One region of the Streptomyces sp. NPDC048255 genome, then DNA from elsewhere that is predicted to be linked to it. Evidence: predicted binding sites of a transcription regulator. Region 1 holds the regulator's gene; the other holds the start of a gene.
What was found. The regulator HrcA, encoded in region 1, represses chaperone genes, less so after heat shock. The targets are predictions, from matches to a motif close to TTNGCACTCNGNNNNNCNGAGTGCNAA.

Region 1 (7,030 bases):
CTCCTCGACCACGAACACGGGGGCGGTCATGACGCACTCCTCATCTGCATTACCTTCAACGTGCTCTGTGCCTCGGCCAGTTCGGCCGCCAGCACCTCGACCAGCTCGCCCGCCGGCAGCGTCCGCGCCAGCCGGTGCCCCTGGCCCGCCCACAGGGCCATGCCCTGCGGGTCCCCGGCCGCGGCTGCGGCCTTGCGCAGCCCCGAGGTCATGTGGTGGATCTGCGGGTACGCGGCCGGGGCGTAGGGACCGTGCTCCCGCATGAACCGGTTCACCAGGCCCCGCGCCGGCCGGCCGGAGAAGGCCCGGGTCAGTTCCGTACGGACGAACAGCGGGTCCGTCAGGGCCTTCTTGTGCAGGGGGTGCGCCCCGGACTCCGGGCAGGCCAGGAAGGCCGTGCCGAGCTGCGCGGCCCCGGCGCCCGCCGTCAGCAGCGCCGCGATCTGCGCGCCCCGCATCAGACCGCCCGCGGCGACGATCGGCAGCCCCACGGCCTCGCGGACCTGCGCCACCAGCGCGAGCAGTCCCACGGCCGCGGTGCCGTCGGCCTGCGGGTCGTCGCGGTGGGTGCCCTGGTGGCCGCCGGCCTCCACGCCCTGGACGCAGACGGAGTCGGCGCCCGCCTCCTGCGCCGCCTTGGCCTCCTCGACGGAGGTCACGGTGACGACGGTGTGCGTACCGGCCTTGCGCAGGGAGGCGAGGACGGCGGACGAGGGGCAGCCGAAGGTGAACGAGACGACCGGGACCGGGTCTTCGAGGAGGATGGCGAGCTTGGCCTCGTAGCCGTCGTCGCAGGTGCCGATGATGTCCTCGGCGGCCAGGGAGACCTCGTACCAGCTCGCCTCGCCCGCCAGCTGCCCGCGGTACGTCTCGACGGCGGCCGGGTCCACGTACCCGGTCTGCGGCATGAAGAGGTTCACGCCGAAGGCGTGCCGGGTCAGCGCCCGCAGCCGTTTGATCTCCTGGTACATGCCGTCGGCGGTCTTGTAGCCGCCGGCCAGGAAGCCCAGCCCGCCCGCCTCGCACACGGCGGCGGCGAGCGGCGGGCACGAGGCGCCGCCCGCCATGGGAGCCTGCACGATCGGGTAGGGGGAGAGACCGTTCAGTGCGGTGGACATGGACGCATCGTGCCATGTCCCGCTCATCGCACCGAATCACGGCATTCGCCTGGCATAGTCCGCTTCCCCGGGGCCCCGTGCCCGCCCGCCGCGGCCCCCTGCCCAAGCACAGAGCCCGGCCCCGGGGGATCCCCGGGGCCGGGCTCGTGAGCGTTTCCGCGGACCGGTCAGCGGCCGGTCCGCGGACCGGTCAGCAGCCGGTCAGCGACCGTTGAAGGCGTCCTTCAGGCGGCTGAACAGGCCCTGCTGCCCCGGCGCGAACTGGCCCATCGGCCGTTCCTCGCCGCGCAGCTTCGCCAGCTGGCGCAGCAGTTCCTCCTGCTGCGCGTCCAGCTTGCCCGGGGTGGTGACCTCGACGTGGACGATCAGGTCCCCGCGCCCGCCGCCCCGCAGGTGCGTGACACCGCGCCCGTGCAGCGGGATCGCCTGCCCCGACCCGGTACCGGGCCGGATGTCGATCTCCTCCAGGCCGTCCAGCGTCTCCAGCGGGCACTTGGTGCCCAGCGCCGCCGCCGTCATCGGGATGGTGACCGTGCAGTGCAGGTCGTCCCCCCGCCGCTGGAAGGTGGGGTGCGGCAGCTCGTGGATCTCCACGTACAGGTCGCCGGCGGGGCCGCCGCCGGGGCCGACCTCGCCCTCGCCCGCGAGCTGGATGCGGGTGCCGTTCTCGACGCCCGCCGGGATCTTGACGGTGAGGCTGCGGCGGGAGCGGACCCGGCCGTCGCCCGCGCACTCGGGGCACGGGGTCGGGACCACGGTGCCGAAGCCCTGGCACTGCGGGCAGGGGCGCGAGGTCATGACCTGTCCCAGGAAGGACCGGGTGACCTGCGACACCTCACCGCGGCCGCGGCACATGTCACACGTCTGCGCGGAGGTGCCGGGGGCGGCGCCCTCACCGGAGCAGGTGGTGCACACCACGGCCGTGTCGACCTGGATGTCCTTGGTGGTCCCGAAGGCCGCCTCGTCCAGCTCCAGGTCCAGGCGGATCATGGCGTCCTGGCCGCGGCGGGTCCGCGAGCGCGGGCCGCGCTGCGAGGCCTGGCCGAAGAAGGCGTCCATGATGTCGGAGAAGTTGCCGAAGCCACCCGCCCCGAATCCGCCCGCTCCGCCGCCGCCTCCCGAGGAGGACAGCGGGTCGCCGCCGAGGTCGTAGACCTGCTTCTTCTGCGGGTCCGAGAGCACCTCGTACGCCGCGTTGATCTCCTTGAAGCGCTCCTGCGTCTTCGGGTCCGGATTCACATCCGGGTGGAGTTCACGCGCGAGGCGGCGGAAGGCCTTCTTGATCTCGTCCTGCGATGCGTCGCGGCGCACGCCGAGAACGGCGTAGTAGTCCGTGGCCACTTACGACTCCGCCAGGATCTGTCCGACGTAACGTGCCACTGCGCGTACCGCTCCCATCGTTCCGGGGTAGTCCATGCGGGTCGGTCCGACCACGCCGAGTTTGGCGACTGCTTCGCCGCCCGAACCGTAACCGACCGAGACGACCGACGTGGAGTTCAGTCCCTCGTAGGCATTCTCATGCCCGATCCGTACGGCCATTCCCGACTCGTTGGCCTCGCCCAGCAGCTTGAGGAGCACGACCTGCTCCTCCAGCGCTTCGAGCACCGGCCTGATCGTCAGGGGAAAATCGTGTCCGAAGCGGGTGAGATTGGCGGTTCCGCCGATCATCAGCCGTTCCTCGGCTTCCTCGACCAGGGTTTCGAGGAGCGTGGCGAGCACGGTGGAGACCGTGCTGCGGTCCTCGGCCTCGAAGGACTCGGGGAGGTCCTGGACGAGCGGGGGCACATCGGTGAAACGCCGGCCGACGACCCTGCTGTTGAGCCGGGCCCGCAGGTCGGCGAGGGAGGTCTCGCCGAACGGGCTCGGGCAGTCGACCAGCCGCTGCTCGACGCGTCCGGTGTCCGTGATCAGTACGAGCATCAGGCGCGCGGGAGCGAGCGAGAGCAGCTCCACGTGCCGGACGGTCGACCGGGTCAGGCTCGGGTACTGGACGACGGCGACCTGCCGGGTGAGCTGCGCGAGCAGCCGCACCGTACGGCCGACCACGTCGTCGAGGTCGACGGCGCCGTCGAGGAAGTTCTGGATGGCCCGGCGCTCGGGCGACGACAGCGGCTTGACCCCCGCCAGCTTGTCGACGAAGAGCCGGTAGCCCTTGTCGGTGGGGATCCGGCCGGCGCTGGTGTGGGGCTGGGCGATGTAGCCCTCCTCCTCCAGCACGGCCATGTCGTTGCGCACGGTGGCGGGCGAGACGCCGAGCCGGTGCCGCTCGGTGAGCGCCTTGGAGCCGACCGGCTCCTCCGTCCCGACGTAGTCCTGGACGATGGCGCGCAGCACTTCGAGTCTGCGTTCGCTGAGCATCGCGCACACCTCCAGCTGTGATCCGTTGCCTTGCTCGTTGCTGCTTGCTGCTTGTTCGACTGGCACTCCGAGCGTTCGAGTGCCAGAGATCCCCCGCTCAGTGTACGGCCGGGTAGTAAGACCCTGGCAAGGGCGGCCCGCCAGGGTAGCGTCGCCGCATGGACGTGCGTTGGGAAGAGGCGGGCTGGGAACGGCTGACCGGGCGGGCCGGCCGCAGGCGCCTGCCGGTGTGGGATTGCACGGCGGGGCTGGTGGTGGGGGACGACTCGGTGCTCCTGATCGACCCGGGTTCCTGCCTCCGGGAGGGGGCGGAGCTGCGGGAGCAGGCGGAGCGGCTGACGGGCCGCCGGGTGACCCATATCGCATTCACCCACGGACATTTCGACCACGTCCTGGGGGCGGCCGCCTTCTCCGGGGCCGAGGTGTTCGGGGCGGTCGGCCTGGACACGGTGCTGTCCCTGGGCCGCGAGGAGCTGCGCGAGAGCGCGGTACGGCACGGGCTGGCGGAGTCCGAGGCCGCCGAGGCGACGGCCTCGCTGGTGGTGCCGCGCCATCCCGTCTCGGGCGAGTGGACGCTGGACCTCGGCGGGCTGCAGGTGCTGCTGGCCAACGTGGGACCGGGCCACACCGGGCACGATCTGGCGGTCTTCGTGCCGGGCGGGCGCGAGGTGGTCTTCTGCGGGGACCTGGTGGAGGAGTCCGGCGAGCCCCAGGCGGCCGACGACGCGGCGCCGCGGCAGTGGCCCGCCGCCCTGGACCGGCTGCTGTCCCTGGGCGGGGAGGACGCGCTGTACGTACCGGGTCACGGAGCGGTGGTCACCGCGGGATTCGTACGTGAGCAACGCGCCACACTGGCGGCCCGTTTCGGCGTGTCGGAGGCATGACGGCCGGGGCTCTCCTACTGTCGGCCGGATGCGCGAGTACTCCCCCGACCTGACCCCGCAGTGGAAGCGCCCCAAGGCCGTGCCGGAGGTGGCTGCGGAGCCCGACCTGGTGGTGGAGGTCGCCGGGACGGACTTCTGCGGCGCGGTGGTGGCCTGCGAGGCGGGCACGGTGACCCTGGAGGACCGCTTCGGCAAGCGGCGGGTGTTCCCGCTCCAGCCGCGCGGCTTCCTGCTGGAGGGGGCCGTCGTCACCCTCACGCGCCCCTCGCGCGGCCCCTCCGCGCCCCGTCTGACCGCCTCGGGCTCGCTCGCCGTCCCGGGGGCCCGGGCGCGGGTGGCGCGGGCCGGGCGCATCTACGTGGAGGGCCGCCACGACGCCGAGCTGGTCGAGAAGGTCTGGGGCGACGACCTGCGCATCGAGGGCGTGGTGGTGGAGTACCTGGAGGGCATCGACGACCTCCCGGCCGTCGTCGCCGAGTTCGCCCCGGCCCCCGACGCCCGCCTGGGCGTCCTGGTGGACCACCTGGTCCCGGGCTCGAAGGAGTCCCGCATCGCGGCTTCGGTGACCTCCCCGGACGTCCTGATCGCGGGCCACCCGTACGTGGACGTCTGGCAGGCGGTGAAACCGTCCGCGCTGGGCATCTCCGCGTGGCCGGTGATCCCGCACGGCCAGGACTGGAAGACGGGCATCTGCCGCGCCCTGGGCTGGCCGGAGAACACGGGCGCCGCGTGGCAGCACATCCTGTCCCGCGTGACGTCCTACAAGGACCTGGAGCCGACCCTCCTGGGCCGCGTCGAGGAGCTGATCGACTTCGTCACTGTCGGCGGTACCGCTTGAACTTCGGCAGAGTGCCGAACTCGCCGGTCTCCAGCTTGAGGTCCAGGACGGGCAGCGGGACGGGCTCGCCGAACTGCGTCCTACGTTCGACCTTGTAGTCGGCGTCCTCCCCGGTCCCGGCCGGCTCGGTGAGGAGCAGGCACTCCGCCTCGAACGGATCGATGATCAGGTATGCGGGGACCTGGCCCGCCGCGTACATGGAACGCTTGATGCCGTAGTCAGCGACGGAGCTGTTCTTGGACACGACCTCGACGAGGAGCGTGATGGCCGGGGCGGGCACGAGCCTGCCTGGACCGTCGAAGGCGCCGTGCTCGACGACCACGAGATCCGGCTGCGGCTCCGAGGGCTCGCCGGGGATCGCGATGTCCTGCGTCTGCACCGGATACCACTTGTCGAGTGGAATCTGCTTTTGCACATGCAGGACGATCAGGTTGTGGACCCAATCGGGCCCGGCCATCATCACGATGTCCCCCCTGAGGAGCTCCGCCTTGAACCCTTCGGGGACCTCCAGGTCCTCGAAGGCTTGGACGGCATCCGTGATCAGCCGGTCATCCACAGCGGTCATCTCCGTGGTCCTCCGCATCCTGCCGCCGTCACTTACGGTGGCAGCCTAGGAACAGGATAGGCAGGCTCCTACCGATCCCGCCCGGATTCACCCGCGCGAGTGGTCAGTCCACCAGGTCCCGGACCACCGCATCCGCCAGCAGCCGCCCCCGAAGGGTCAGCACAGCCCGGCCCGCCTCGTACGGCGCGGCATCCAGCAGCCCGTCCGCGAGGGCCTTGCGGGACGCGGTCAGCCCGGCCGGTGCGAGCAGGGACAGCGGGACGCCGTCCACGAGGCGCAGCTCCAGCAGGATCCGCTCGACCCGCCGGTCCTCCTCCGACAGGAGCTCGCGCCCCGCTCCTGGGGAGCGCCCCTCCGCCAGGGCCGCCGCGTAGGCGCCCGGGTGCTTCACGTTCCACCACCGGACGCCGCCCACGTGCGAGTGCGCGCCCGGACCCGCGCCCCACCAGTCGGCGCCGCGCCAGTACAGCTCGTTGTGCAGGCAGCGCCCGGCCTCGGAGGTGGCCCAGTTCGACACCTCGTACCAGGAGTACCCGGCCTCCGCCATGACCGCGTCCGCGATCAGGTAGCGGTCGGCGTGCACGTCGTCGTCGGTCATCGGGACCTCGCCGCGGCGGATCCGGCGGGCGAGCTGGGTGCCCTCCTCGACGATCAGGGCGTACGCCGACACGTGGTCGGGCCCGGCTCCGAGGGCCGCGGACAGGGAGTCGCGCCAGTCCTGGTCCGTCTCGCCCGGCGTCCCGTAGATCAGGTCCAGGTTGACGTGCTCGAAGCCCGCCGCGCGGGCCTCCGCGACGCAGGCCTCCGGGCGGCCCGGGGTGTGCGTGCGGTCGAGCACCTTCAGGACGTGCTGCTTGGCGCTCTGCATGCCGAAGGAGATGCGGTTGAAGCCGCCGGCCCGCAGCTCGGCCAGGTATTGCGGGTTCACGGACTCCGGATTGGCCTCGGTGGTGATCTCCGCGTCCTCGGCCAGGCCGAATTCGTCCCGGATCGCCGCGAGCATCCGCACCAGGTCACCGGCGGGCAGCAGCGTCGGCGTACCGCCGCCGACGAAGACGGTGCGCACGGCCCTCGGGTCGTCCCCGAGCACCTTGCGCGCGAGGCGGACCTCGTCGATCAGGGTGTCGGCGTAGTTCTCCCGCGAGGCGAGCACACCGCCGGTACCCCGCAGCTCGGTGGCCGTGTAGGTGTTGAAGTCGCAGTACCCGCAGCGCGTGGCGCAGTACGGGACGTGCAGGTAGAACCCGAGCGGCCGCTCCCCGGCACC
Region 2 (7,030 bases), on a different contig from region 1:
ACTACGGCGAGGGCTCCAAGACCCTGGCGTACGAGATCTGCGAGCAGCTCGGCTGGCAGCTGCCCGACCAGATCGTGATCCCGATCGCGTCCGGCTCGCAGCTGACGAAGATCGACAAGGGTCTGCAGGAGCTGATCAAGCTCGGCCTCGTCGAGGACAAGCCCTACAAGATCTTCGGCGCCCAGGCCGAGGGCTGCTCCCCGGTGTCGACCGCCTTCAAGGCCGGACACGACGTGGTCCGCCCGCAGAAGCCGAACACCATCGCCAAGTCGCTGGCCATCGGCAACCCGGCGGACGGCCCGTACGTCCTGGACATCGCGCGGCGCACCGGCGGCTTCGTCGAGGACGTCACCGACGAGCAGGTCGTCGAGGCCATCAAGATCCTCGCGCAGACCGAGGGCATCTTCGCCGAGACCGCGGGCGGCGTGACCGTCGGCGTGACGAAGAAGCTCATCGAGAACGGGCAGCTCGACCCGGCGCTGACCACGGTGGTCCTGAACACCGGTGACGGTCTCAAGACCCTGGAGGCGGTGGCCGCGGAGAGCGGGCAGACCGCCACCATCCGCCCGAGCCTGGACGCGTTCCGCGCCGCCGGCCTGGCCTGACCACTTCTCCTCCGCCCTACCGGAAAGGCAGTAGCGCCATGAGCGTCAACGTCCGCATCCCCACCATCCTGCGCACCTACACCGGCGGCAAGGCCGAGGTCCCCGCCGAGGGCGCGACCCTGGCCGAGGTCATCGAGTCCCTGGAGAAGAGCCACCCGGGCATCGCCGCGCGCGTCCTGGACGACCAGGGCAAGCTGCGCCGCTTCGTCAACGTCTACGTGAACGACGACGACGTGCGTTTCGAGGGCGGGCTGGAGGCCGCGACCCCGGACGGTGCGGGCGTCTCGATCATCCCGGCCGTCGCGGGCGGCTGACCTTCCCGTAGGTGACACGCGAAAACCGTAATTGCCCCCTCCGCTAACAAGCGGAGGGGGCAATTCTGCTTGATTGGGCGCGGTAGAGTTGGGGAAGTCCCCTCCGCTGTTCTTGCCCGCCGCATATGAACGGGCCGCGTGAGGGTCGACATCGGGTCAATGTGCAAGTGCGGTATGGGGCTTTGGCGCAATATGCCTGGCCCGAGTTGCCCTGCGATATGCCAAATTTTCACTCTTTTTCAATGTTTCTGGGTGTCCAGAATTCTCGTCGGATTGACCTGTTGCAGACAGCACTCGCGCAGATACATTCAGCCTCGGTCGACGCGTTCCGACGCAAGTGATGACCCGGGAGCGCGAAGTGCGTTCCTGCGCAAGGGCCAGTAATAGGGGAGTTAGGCATGGCTCAGGGCACCGTCAAGTGGTTCAACGCGGAGAAGGGCTACGGCTTCATCGCGGTCGACGGTGGTGCGGATGTGTTCGTCCACTACAGCGCCATCCAGATGGACGGGTACCGCACCCTTGAAGAGGGTCAGCGGGTCGAGTTCGAGATCTCGCAGGGCCAGAAGGGTCCGCAGGCGGACATGGTCAAGCTCGCACTCGGCTAGTCCTGGCGCGATCGACCGCCCACGCACTGTGTTCTACGTTCCACACACGCACGAGGGGCCCACATCCTGGACACGGGATGCGGGCCCCTCGTGCGTCGTGGCCTGACGACCCGTGTCCCGCCTGTGTCTTCACCGGGCGTTGCCCGAAGCCGCTTGCACTCGCGGGGGTCGAGTGCTAATCATTGGCGTTAGCACTCTCCAAGTGAGAGTGCTACCAAACGAGGACCGGGTCGGTGAGGCCCGCAGGGTCCGGCGGGAAGGAACCGCCGGGCACGCAGGCCGTCCGTCGCGGGCGCGGGCGCGGTCCGGAGCAATCCACCCCTGTCCGGGAGGACCACTTCAGATGGCCAAGATCATTGCGTTCGACGAGGAGGCCCGGCGCGGTCTCGAGCGTGGGATGAACCAGCTCGCCGACGCCGTCAAGGTCACCCTTGGCCCCAAGGGTCGCAACGTCGTCCTTGAGAAGAAGTGGGGCGCCCCCACGATCACCAACGATGGTGTCTCCATCGCCAAGGAGATCGAGCTCGAGGACCCGTACGAGAAGATCGGCGCCGAGCTGGTCAAGGAAGTCGCCAAGAAGACGGACGACGTCGCCGGCGACGGTACGACCACCGCCACCGTGCTCGCCCAGGCGCTCGTCCGCGAGGGCCTGCGCAACGTAGCCGCCGGCGCCAACCCGATGGCCCTCAAGCGTGGTATCGAGAAGGCCGTCGAGGCCGTCTCCGCCGCCCTGCTCGCCCAGGCCAAGGATGTCGAGACCAAGGAGCAGATCGCTTCCACGGCCTCCATCTCCGCCGCCGACACCCAGATCGGCGAGCTCATCGCCGAGGCCATGGACAAGGTCGGCAAGGAAGGCGTCATCACCGTCGAGGAGTCCCAGACCTTCGGTCTGGAGCTTGAGCTCACCGAGGGCATGCGCTTCGACAAGGGCTACATCTCGGCGTACTTCGCCACCGACATGGAGCGTATGGAGGCGTCGCTCGACGACCCGTACATCCTGATCGTCAACTCCAAGATCGGCTCGGTCAAGGACCTGCTGCCGCTCCTGGAGAAGGTCATGCAGTCCGGCAAGCCGCTGCTGATCATCGCCGAGGACGTCGAGGGCGAGGCCCTGTCGACCCTGGTCGTCAACAAGATCCGTGGCACCTTCAAGTCCGTCGCCGTCAAGGCCCCGGGCTTCGGTGACCGCCGCAAGGCCATGCTCGGCGACATCGCCATCCTCACCGGTGGCACCGTCATCTCCGAGGAGGTCGGCCTCAAGCTGGAGAACGCCGGTCTCGACCTGCTCGGCCGCGCCCGCAAGGTCGTCATCACCAAGGACGAGACCACGATCGTCGACGGTTCGGGCGACAGCGACCAGGTCCAGGGTCGCGTCAACCAGATCCGCGCCGAGATCGAGAACTCCGACTCGGACTACGACCGCGAGAAGCTCCAGGAGCGCCTCGCGAAGCTGGCCGGCGGCGTGGCCGTCATCAAGGCCGGTGCCGCGACCGAGGTCGAGCTCAAGGAGCGCAAGCACCGCATCGAGGACGCCGTTCGCAACGCGAAGGCGGCCGTCGAGGAGGGCATCGTCGCCGGTGGTGGCGTGGCCCTGCTCCAGGCCTCCTCGGTCTTCGAGAAGCTCGACCTGTCGGGTGACGAGGCGACCGGCGCCAACGCCGTGAAGCTCGCGCTCGAGGCCCCGCTGAAGCAGATCGCCGTCAACGGTGGTCTCGAGGGTGGCGTCGTCGTGGAGAAGGTCCGCAACCTCACCGTGGGCTGGGGCCTGAACGCCGCGACCGGCGAGTACGTGGACATGATCGCCGAGGGCATCATCGACCCGGCGAAGGTCACCCGCTCCGCCCTGCAGAACGCGGCGTCCATCGCGGCCCTCTTCCTCACCACCGAGGCCGTCATCGCCGACAAGCCCGAGAAGGCCGGTGCCCCCGCGGGCGGCGGCATGCCGGGCGGTGACATGGACTTCTGATCGGCCCCTGGCTGATCGGCTGTTCTCGAACCGAGGGCGGCACCCTCTCCTGACGGAGGGGGTGCCGCCCTCGGGCGTTCGCGGGGCCGTCTCAGGCGGCGGGGCGCGCGACGAAGACGACCTCTTCGTGGTCCGCGCCCAGGGCGATGTTCAAGGACGCGTCCAGGGCGTGCGCGAGGCGGCGCAGCAGGGGAAGCGTGGGCACCGCGTCCGCCCCCTCCACCCGGGAGATCTTCGCCTGCGTGAGCCCGGCCCGCGCCGCCAGCTCGGCTTGGGAGAGCCCCAGCGCCTTGCGCCGGTCGTAGATGGCCTTCGCGAAGGCCATCGCCAGCCGGATCTCCGCCCGCTCGGCTTCGACCTCGGCGGACTCGCGGTAGCCCTGCGCGGCCTTCCGCTCCCGGTCCAGCTTCCAGCGGGTGTGGTTCATGAGGGGTGGCCCGCCGTTCAGAACGTGGTGTCGAGGGCGCAGTCGAAGGGTGCCGGGACGTGCAGTGCCTCGCCGAAGGACACCGTCGTCCGGGAGCGGTAGCCGTGCGGGGACGGGTCGTGGAAGCAGGTGATCTCCGCGTCCTGCATGTCGACGACCAGGTAGACGGGGACGAGCCGGCCGTAGACGTCCAGCTTCTCGTTCCAGTCCGCGTCCTTCGTGGAGACGGACGTGAACTCGGCGACCAGCGACAGGGCCGTCCCGTCCGCGTGGCGGCCGTCCGCGTCGAAGGCGGATTCGTCCGCGACGAAGAGGTCGGGGCCGTACGCGCGGCCGGCCTCCGGGAACTGGAAGAGGACCGGTGAAGTCTCGACAATGTGCCCCGCCGGTGCTTTGGCCTCCAGCTGCCGGCGCAGTGCGCGCATGGGGCGGACGTCACGCAGCTTGGACCACGGTGACACGACGATCTTCCCCCGGATGAGCTCGGCCTTGAAGCCGTCTGGCGTGTTCAGCTCCTCGACGGTGCGCAGGAGGTCCTCGAAGGTCGGAGGCGCCGACAGCGTGTCTATGGGGGTGGCCCGCTCGGTCATGGTGGTCACCGTCATTTCCTCCGCATGGCGTGCTGTGCGTGCTGTGCTGAGCCCGTGCCCCACCAGGCTAGTGCCGGGGCGGGGTGCGTGCCCGGTTGTTGGGACGGGGCGGCGGTCGGGGGGCGGGTTTGGTTGACTCGGGGCATGAGTGAGAGCAGTGGACCCTTCGTCAAGATCTGCGGGCTGAAGACCGCCCACGACGTCGACGTGGCCGTGGAGGCCGGGGCCGATGCCGTCGGGTTCGTCTTCGCGCCCGGCAGCCCGCGGACCGTCGGGGCCGGCCTGGCCCGGGAGCTGGCCGGGCGGGTGCCGGCCGGGGTGCTGACCGTCGGGGTGTTCCGGGGGCAGCCGGTGGCGGAGGTGCGGCGCTTCGCGGAGGAGAGCGGCGTGCGCGGCGTACAGCTGCACGGGGAGGAGGGGCCCGAGTACTACGAGGAGCTGCGCGCCCCCGGCCGGACCCTGCTGCGGGCCACCGCCGAGCACGTCGAGCGCTGCGGGGAGTACGGCGAGGACCTGCTGCTCCTGGACGCCCCCGACCCCGGCTCCGGCAAGCCCTGGAACTGGGGCTCGGCGGAGTTCACCGCGCCGCGGGGCCACTGGCTGCTGGCGGGCGGGCTGACCCCGGAGAACGTCGGCGAGGCCCTGCGGACCACCGGCGCCTGGGGCGTGGACGTGTCCAGCGGGGTCGAACGGGAGCGCGGGGTGAAGTCCCCCGAGCTGATCCGCGCCTTCGTGCGCGCGGCGCACGCCTCCGCCCACTGAACGCAGTCGTGCGATGACCCAGAGCGATAACCGGAGGTTGGGCCGGTTCCCGCCGGGCACAGCACAGGCATGGTCTCGGAAACGCTCGGATGGCTGCGGCGCCTGACCCGCCGCCTCTCCCCACGGACCGGCGGGGGCCCGGCGCCGTTCAGGCCCCGCCGCGCCCCCGTCTTCACCGCCGACTTCGCCTCGTCCGACCAGTGGGTCGCCGGCCGCTCCTGGGCCTATCCCGACGGCGGCCCGGTCAACCCGGGGGACAACAAGCTCGACCACCTCGTCGCCGACCCCGCCTACAGCCGCGGCGGCGTCTTCCGGGCGACGCTGCGCCCCGACGGCAACTGGGACGCCGGGCTGCTCACCACCGAGGGCAGCGAGGAGGGCTTCATGGTGCGCACCGGCGACGTGCTGGAGGCGCGGGTCAAGCTGCCGGTGGAGACGGGCGCCTGGCCCGCGATCTGGACCTGGCGGGACGGCGGCCAGGAGATCGACGTCTTCGAGTACCACCCCGACAACCCGGATCTGCTGGAGCTGTCCAACCACGTCCGCGAGGCGCACCGCTACCACCGCGACCCGTCGGTGCGGGCCGGTGCCTGGGTGGACCTGAAGTGCGAGTTCGGCCGCAACTCGGTCGTCTGGTGGGTCAACGGCGCGCGGGTGTTCAGCGACCGGAGGGGTGTGGGCCGCGGCTGGCACGCGTACCTCATCGTCAACCTCTCGGTGTCCGCCGGGAGATACCACCCGGCGCCGGCCCCGGGACAGACGGAGATGTCCTACGAGGTCTCACAGCTGCGCGTGTACCGGGAGGACTGAACGGGGGCGTGGGCCCGGACCTCGGCCCTGGACCCGGACCTCGGCCCTGGACCCGGACCTCGGCCCTGGACCCGGACCTCGGCCCTGGACCCGGACCTCGGCCCTGGACCCGGACCGGCCCGGGCCTAGGCCGGGGCCTGAGCGGAGCGGCGTCCAGTGCTGGGACCCGGTCCGGGCGACGGTCCCGGTGCTGCCGTGAGGTTCTGACCGGCCCTCAGGTGGGGTTGAGCGGGCGGATGCCGGTGCCCTCGTACAAGTCCGGATCGAGCGACAGCACGGTGACGGGCTCACCTGTCTTCGCGGCCTGCCAGGCAATGGCGGCCGGGTGCGTGACGGCCCAGTCGGTACGGGGCCAGGAGACTGACCCGCCGACGGCGCCGACCTGCCCTCAGAAGATCCCGGAGCCGGACGCCGTGCCGTCCTGCTCGATGGACTCCACGACCGCGGTGGCCCGTAGGGACTCGACCTGCTCGGGGGAGAGGCGGGCGGCGAAGCCGTTCGACGCGTCGCGGTAGACGTGCAGCGGGGTGATCCCGTAGGCGTCCGCGACGGCGGCCGGGTCGAGGCCGCGGTGCACGGTGACGATGTACGTGGGGTGGTCGGCGGCGGCCGAGCGGGACACAGGCCCGTGCGCGGCGGCGGCGGTGGCCGCGGACACGGGCAGGGCGGCTACGGCGGCCAGTACGGCGACGGCCAGGGGCAGGGCTCGGCTCAGACGGTTGCGCATGGGGCGAGGTCATCACGCGCGTCCGTGCTGGTCAACGACGTGCGGGGGTGTGGCGGGGGCACGGGGAGCGCACCGGCTGTGCGCCCCCTGATGTGGGTGAGGGCCGTACGGGTGATCTTGTCGCGGCGGCCACGGACCGTACGGCCGGGGCGCGCCCTTGACGCCGCAGGGGGATGACCCTTTCTGCAGCTTGTGCGACAGGGGGCGCTGACGGCCCGGCCGGA

Region 2: groL (chaperonin GroEL) is a predicted target of HrcA. The motif match lies at 1,713-1,739, and genes of this name have one in related genera.

The regions. Positions count from the first base shown of each region.
Region 1 is NZ_JBEZMA010000003.1:14,649-21,678, forward strand. Features, by position in the region: gene AB0D94_RS04010 (16S rRNA (uracil(1498)-N(3))-methyltransferase) at 1-30, opposite strand, end outside; gene AB0D94_RS04015 (nitronate monooxygenase) at 27-1,118, opposite strand; gene dnaJ (molecular chaperone DnaJ) at 1,320-2,459, opposite strand; gene hrcA (heat-inducible transcriptional repressor HrcA) at 2,460-3,476, opposite strand; gene AB0D94_RS04030 (MBL fold metallo-hydrolase) at 3,635-4,360, shown strand; gene AB0D94_RS04035 (DUF3097 domain-containing protein) at 4,389-5,198, shown strand; gene AB0D94_RS04040 (Uma2 family endonuclease) at 5,176-5,763, opposite strand; gene hemW (radical SAM family heme chaperone HemW) at 5,867-7,030, opposite strand, start outside.
Region 2 is NZ_JBEZMA010000013.1:17,947-24,976, forward strand. Features, by position in the region: gene thrC (threonine synthase) at 1-605, shown strand, start outside; gene AB0D94_RS13450 (MoaD/ThiS family protein) at 644-919, shown strand; gene AB0D94_RS13455 (cold-shock protein) at 1,318-1,524, shown strand; gene groL (chaperonin GroEL) at 1,868-3,490, shown strand; gene AB0D94_RS13465 (helix-turn-helix domain-containing protein) at 3,582-3,917, opposite strand; gene AB0D94_RS13470 (Uma2 family endonuclease) at 3,935-4,507, opposite strand; gene AB0D94_RS13475 (phosphoribosylanthranilate isomerase) at 4,652-5,269, shown strand; gene AB0D94_RS13480 (beta-glucanase) at 5,339-6,079, shown strand; gene AB0D94_RS13485 (protease inhibitor I9 family protein) at 6,468-6,806, opposite strand.